One region of the Solibacillus sp. FSL K6-4121 genome, then DNA from elsewhere that is predicted to be linked to it. Evidence: riboswitches for the same ligand, from Rfam matches in the RefSeq annotation. Region 1 holds a riboswitch; the other holds the start of a gene.
The links. Region 1 has a riboswitch for FMN ahead of ribE (riboflavin synthase). Riboswitches for the same ligand answer to the same signal wherever they lie in the genome.

Region 1 (3,428 bases):
ATTATAAACCCAATTGTAATAAAATGGATTATTTTATTTCCTGAGAAATTGAATGAAAATTAAGAAAATAGATAGAGAAGTTATTTACAATACTGCAATGCAATTAAACTAATTTTGATAAATTAGAGATTAAAGGCAATAAAAAGTACAGTGCAACAACCGTGTAAAATAATGCTCTTTCTCTTCTGGCTATAAATGAAATACATATAACAATAACCGAACCAGCTGTTAATGCAGAAAAGAAAGGACTGCTTAACAGAAAGCTAAATATTATGGAAATAAAGAAAACGAAATAGGAAAAGCTTTTTAATTTTGAAAAGAACCCTAGAGCGCCGGTTTCTGTAATTTTCCATTGACCTAAATAATTATGCTGATTTTTATTAGGTTTTATCGATAAATTTTCCTGGTCAAACCGCACGTAGATCGGCTGCATGTATGGTACACATCCTTTTACTGCCTCGTAGCCCCAATAAAAAGGCTGACCGTCAATTTGAAAAGGCACGATGGGAGGATATTTCGAATCGACTATAGTTTGTTTATCCAGATCATTATATTTAGGGGAAAGATACAGCTCTGCATCATTGGAAAAAACAACTCGCTGCTGTTCTAATTGCCCGAAGTATGCGGTCCATTTTAATGTTCGAACATTACTGAATAAAAATTGAGTTTTTTTCTTCTTTTGAATATAGGCCATGCTGCAATCAACCGGAATCCAGCCCGTTTGTTCGTCAAAAAATTCGTTCCACACATGTGCATTCATCTTGCTGTTTGCCCAACTGCCTACAAGGGATCGGCACGGGATACCAATAGAACGGCAAAGGGAAGAAAACATAAAAGCATACTCGCCACAATCACCTTGCTTCGCCTCTAAAAAAGACTTGATGCCTCTCCCCTTAGGCGGGTACATATATTTAAAATGATTGACTACATAATGGAAAATTGCCTTCGCTTTTTCCATTGTCGATACAGCGCCAGCCGTTATTTCATGTGCTAGATTCCTCATCTGTTCATCCACAACAACAAGTGTGCCGCTGCGTAAATAAAATGCCTTTTCTTTATTCGTAAGTATTTTTTGTTCGTTTTGTTTATACGTATCGATGGAATAATTCATTTGAAACTGTTCATTTTCTTTTAAAGTAAAATAAAAGAGTTCATTGTTCCCGTCATCAATTACTTTTTCTTCAGGAGAATGAGTACAAATCACGTCAGGATGATCCATCGGTAAAGTAGTCCATATCCTTGTTATACCTTTATTTGAGTTATGATACGAATATGCTATATTGACAATGTTTTTCATTATAGACACCTTTTCTTTTCCTAGTTTTTAAAAAATTCTGGATATTTTTATATACGGATGCCCACCTTAAAAGTTTCATTTTAATTAACAAAATAGCAAGTTAGCAGAGGTAAATGGAATGATACTTATGGAAGCAAGAAGGTCCGAAATGACTATTAGTATTCTAAAAAATCTATGTTACAATAATTTTCAAATAAAATAATTTCCTTCGGGGTCGGGTGAAATTCCCAATCGACGGTGATGAGTTTATCTCTAAGCCCGTGAGCCGCTTTTTGCGTGCAGGATTTGGTGCAAGTCCAAAGCCGACAGTATAGTCTGGATGGGAGAAGGAATAGCAACGCATTTTTGAAAATTCGATTTAAAATGTGCTTTTTTGCTATACACTTTTCCCGTCGCGCCAAGTGATGGGATTTTTTTATTGATAATTTTATATGAATTTCCTTCGGGGTCGGGTGAAATTCCCAATCGACGGTGATGAGTTTACTCTAAGCCCGTGAGCCACTTTTGTGTGCAGGATTTGGTGCAAGTCCAAAGCCGACAGTATAGTCTGGATGGGAGAAGGAAGCAATGTCATGCGTTTTTTGAAATATGTGTTCAAAAGGCTTATTTGATGCTGCTAAATTTCCCTCTCATCGAACTCCGAATTCAATCGGGGTTCTTTTTTTACTTTTAAAAAGAGGTGAGTAGGATGTTTACAGGAATTATTGAAGAGTTAGGAACTGTGGAGCAGATTAGTCAGTCCACACAAACGATGGAATTAGCCATTCGCGCAAGTAAAATTTTAGAAGATGTAAAGCTTGGAGACAGCATTGCGGTGAATGGAGTTTGTTTAACAGTGAAACAATTTACGTCCAATTCATTTTTAGCGGATGTGATGCCTGAAACTGTTAAAGCAACAAGCCTGCAACAATTGACTGTAGGTATGCATGTCAATTTGGAACGGGCAATGCTGGCGAATGGCCGTTTTGGCGGACATATTGTATCTGGCCATGTTGATGGTGTCGCAATCATACAGCGGAAAAGACCTGTTGCAAACGCGGTTTATGTAGATTTAGCGATGGACCGTACTTTAGTTGCACAGTGTATCGAAAGAGGTTCTATTACAGTCGATGGCATAAGCTTAACGATTTTTAATATGACAGATACACTCGTTACCATTTCCTTAATCCCTCATACTTACGAACAGACTGTGTTGGGCTATAAAAAGGCCGGGGATGTTGTGAATATTGAAATAGATTTGATCGGGAAATATGTGAAAAAACATTTACAAAATCAAACGGCAAGTACGATTACAAAGGAATTACTGCAACGTACAGGGTTTTAAAGGAGTGGGAAAAGATGAATACGATAGACGAAGCAATTCAAGCATTAAAAAATGGTGAAATTATTATTGTTGCCGACGATGAACATCGTGAAAACGAGGGTGACTTTCTCGTTTTGGGTGAATTTGCAACACCGGAAAATATTAACTTTATGGCCCTTCATGGCAGAGGATTAATATGTACACCTATATCTCCAGCCATCGCTGAAAAACTATGTCTTCATCCAATGGTCCAAAGTAATACAGATACATATCAAACGGCTTTTACGATTAGTATCGATCATATTCATACAACGACAGGAATCAGTGCATTTGAACGTTCAGCAACGATCTTGGCATTACTTGATCCAGCAGCGAAGCCGGAACATTTCCACCGTCCTGGACATGTTTTTCCTCTCATTGCAAAACAAGGAGGCGTAATAGAGCGCCGTGGTCATACTGAGGCAGGGGTAGATCTTGCAAAATTATGCGGGTCGATGGAAGCCGCGGTCATCTGCGAAATTATGAATGAAGATGGTTCAATGGCGCGGATGCCACAGCTTGAAAAACTCGCACTAAAACATCAGCTGAAATTTATTACGATAGAAGATTTAGTTCAATATATAAAAATAAACACAATGGTTGTATAAGAAGGAGCAGATAAAATGGGTAAAACTTTTGAAGCACAATTAGTAGGTACAGATTTAAAAATCGGAATCGTTGTCGGTCGGTTCAATGAATTTATTAATGATAAATTATTAAGCGGTGCAATTGATGGATTAAAAAGACACGGTGTAAATGAAGATAATATTGATACTGCCTGGGTACCAG
Region 2 (3,428 bases), 780 kb from region 1:
CAGCTTGTAAGCTCTGTCCCTTCACCAGAACAGTCAATGGAACTAAACGATGAACTAAGCCGATTACTGCTAGCATTGGAACGATGCTCGGGAGATCAGAAGATGGTGATTATTATGCGCTATCTTCAGGAACTTTCAATACAGGAAACGGCTGATATATTAGGATGGACCCCAGGTAAGGTAAAAACGACGCAGCACCGGGCATTAAAAAATTTAAGACAGTTATTGGAAGCTCAAGATGGAAAGGAGGCGAATTCATTATGAAAAAGGAGCGTTGGGATGAGGAGAACCTGGAGCAACTTCTAAAACAGGCCCCAAAAGTAACCGATCATCGGACAAAGGATGAAATATTTAATCGTTTAAAGGATGAAGGAGCATTTAGTGAAGAGCCGCCTCAAATACAACAGCCTACTCAAAAAGGGATTCGCTGGGCGCCGCTTCTAGTATCTATCGCTTCCTTATTTATTATAGTTTTGATTGGTGCACAGTTTTTAGGAAATGATCAGTCTATCTCTATGGAAAATACATTTGATATGGCGACTACAGAATCGGAAGAAAGTGCCAAAATGAGTAGGGCTGGAGATGCAACTTCAAAAAGTGAATCCGCGACAATTTCCAACTTTTCAATGGATACACAAGGACAACAAACTTTAATTTATGAAAGCCAGCTTGAAGGAGTGACATTATTCAAAATTGGTCTTGCTGGGGACGATGCAGAAAGTGTTCCTGTGAGTATTTTAATTCCTAATGAAGTTGTTGTTGATAAGCTTGGCACGGATAAACCGACAGCATTGGAGCTTTATAAAACGTTTAGTCCATTGCTGGATGAGCAAATGCTTGGATTTAATGAGTATCATCCGTTAAAAGGCGAATTGCGTGAAGAAGGAAATAAACTTATTCACACATTACCTGAGGACCACGGATATGACACAAGTTCGGCTACATTATCCAATTATTTCGGTTCACTTGTAGATACATTTGGCAATTCGTATGAAGAAGTACAAATTGAAGATACTAATGGAAAAATCGCTTATTTTGATCATGTTGGCGAAATGGGGCAGTCAATACCATTGAAAAGTGAACAAACACAATATAATTATTTTATGTATCAAATGAGGGATGGGGCAGTTTATTTAAGTCCTAACTTCCGAATGACCTTTCCAAACGTAACGGATGCGATAAATAATATGACAACTGAAGCCAATGATATATATCGAACAGTCATTTTACCTGGAGTTTCGTTAACAGTAGAAGATGAAGGGGAAATTGTAACAGTAACATTCGACCAAGCGCTTGATTTGGAACAATATGATCCCGCTCAAGTGATGCGTATGATCGAAGGGTTATTATTAACAGCTGCTAGTTTCGATAAACAAATTAAATTTGAACAAATTGTGCAAGAAAATTGGAGTGGTTTTGACTTTACGAAGCCTTTGGAGAAGCCAGTTGCGGGAAATATCCTATTCTATAATTTTTAAACAATTCAAATAAATTTACTCGGAATTGTAAGCAATGGTCTTTACAATTCCGTTTTTATATATATAATAGAAATTGTAACAAGTATTTTGTTGCATAATTTCATATTGATTCATCTTCGGGGCAGGGTGTAATTCCCGACCGGCGGTAATTAAAGTTGTAACCTCTGACCATTAACTTGGAGGACGTTACAGAAAACTTTTCGAGCCCGCGAGCCACTTTTGTGTGCAGGATTTGGTGTGATTCCAAAGCCGACAGTATAGTCTGGATGGGAGAAGGTGAAGGTACGGTCGTCATTTTATGAAAATGTCGTGCTTTGTAGTACCATTAATAATTTCCTTAATTATGAGCGAAATATCTTTCGTATACATAAATTTAAGGAAAGTTACTACAAATGTATGAGTAGACTTTTATTTAAGTGTGCCTATTTCTCCCTTATGCTCTTTTTTGCATAAGGGTTTTTTCATGAATGATTTGATACGTCCTTTCTTCTTGCGAGATGGAATCAGCAAAGAGGAGAGATTTCTATGCAAAAGAGAACTTTGAAGTTACGGTCATTTGTAACAATCGCAATGTTAAGTGGGATTTCGTTCATTTTAATGTTACTGAACTTCCCATTACCTTGGTTTCCTGTATTTTTGCAGATTGATTTTAGTGATGTACCTGCATTAATAGCGGCGATTACAATGGGACCTGTCGCGGGCATTCTTGTTGAATTGGTAAAGAATGTACTTGATTGGATTTATACAGGGGCGCCAGAAGGAATTCCGGTTGGTCACATGGCAAACTTTGCAACAGGCGTATTATTCATTTTACCAGCTTACTATATTTATAAAAAATTCCCTTCCGCAAAAGGGTTGATTTCAGGCTTAGTCGTTTCAACAGTAGTAATGTCGTTGGGAATGGCTATATTAAACTACGTAGCGTTCCTGCCGATGTATACGTATCTACTAGGCTTTGAATATGATATGTATGAAACAATAGTATTGGGTATTTTACCATTTAATATTGTTAAAGGAATTATGATGCTAGTTGTCGTGACAATGATTTATCGTTCAATGCGTGTATGGATTGAACAACAGCGCAGACAATATTTAGCTTAACTTAATAAACAGTGAGGAGTTATGTCATGTACAATTAATTTTATGACATAACTCCTTTTTATTTGTTGATAGATTGTTAGGCTATGTGTCTAAAGTTATATGGGAATAATTATTGCTATTGAATTCAAAGTAATTCACTGTTATCATAATGTACATTGTTGTGAAAAATCGGGCTATTTCGTCAAAAGACCAACATGATATGACTTCTTTAGGAGAGATGACGATGGAGAAAAAAATACCATTTTCAACATACGCAGTTATTGGCACAATGCTGTTCGGTATGTTTTTTGGTGCGGGAAATTTAATCTTCCCGATTCAAATGGGACAATTAGCAGGTACGAATTATTGGCTTGCATTAATTGGCTTTTTAGTAACGGCAATAGGACTGCCGTTTTTAGGTATTCTTGCAATTGGTTTATCTGGAAGTAATGGATTGCGTGATTTAGCAAGTAAAGTACACCCGGTATTTGGTTTGCTATTTGCATTGGCATTGTATTTAACGATTGGACCGTTTTTTGCCATTCCTCGTACTGCTACGGTACCTTTTGTAGTTGGTTTCGAACCTTTCATCGATCCATCACAAATCACATTATGGCTTGCAGTGTTTAGTTTTGTATTTTTTGCTATCGTATTTTACTTTTCATTAAATCCAGCGAAAATTATGGATATTATCGGCAAATATTTAACGCCGGCATTTTTAGTTTTTCTGTTTGTATTAATCGGAATTAGTTTATTTTCGCCTATGGGTAATTTTGTCGAGCCTGCTGGGGCATATATAAATGAAGCGTTTATGACAGGGTTTAAAGAAGGTTACAATACGATGGATGCACTTGCTTCACTAGCATTCGG

Region 2: it holds a riboswitch for FMN, as region 1 does, so the genes downstream of both, MHH95_RS09915 (ECF transporter S component) here and ribE (riboflavin synthase) in region 1, are expected to answer to the same signal.

Annotation. Positions count from the first base shown of each region.
Region 1 covers NZ_JBBOCS010000002.1:876,984-880,411, reverse strand. Annotated here, with positions in the region: gene MHH95_RS13810 (transglutaminase-like domain-containing protein) at 104-1,297, opposite strand; FMN riboswitch at 1,498-1,632, shown strand; FMN riboswitch at 1,732-1,864, shown strand; gene ribE (riboflavin synthase) at 1,986-2,621, shown strand; gene ribB (3,4-dihydroxy-2-butanone-4-phosphate synthase) at 2,636-3,247, shown strand; gene ribH (6,7-dimethyl-8-ribityllumazine synthase) at 3,263-3,428, shown strand, end outside.
Region 2 covers NZ_JBBOCS010000002.1:93,897-97,324, forward strand. Annotated here, with positions in the region: gene sigX (RNA polymerase sigma factor SigX) at 1-264, shown strand, start outside; gene MHH95_RS09910 (hypothetical protein) at 261-1,478, shown strand; FMN riboswitch at 1,587-1,760, shown strand; gene MHH95_RS09915 (ECF transporter S component) at 2,004-2,579, shown strand; gene brnQ (branched-chain amino acid transport system II carrier protein) at 2,803-3,428, shown strand, end outside.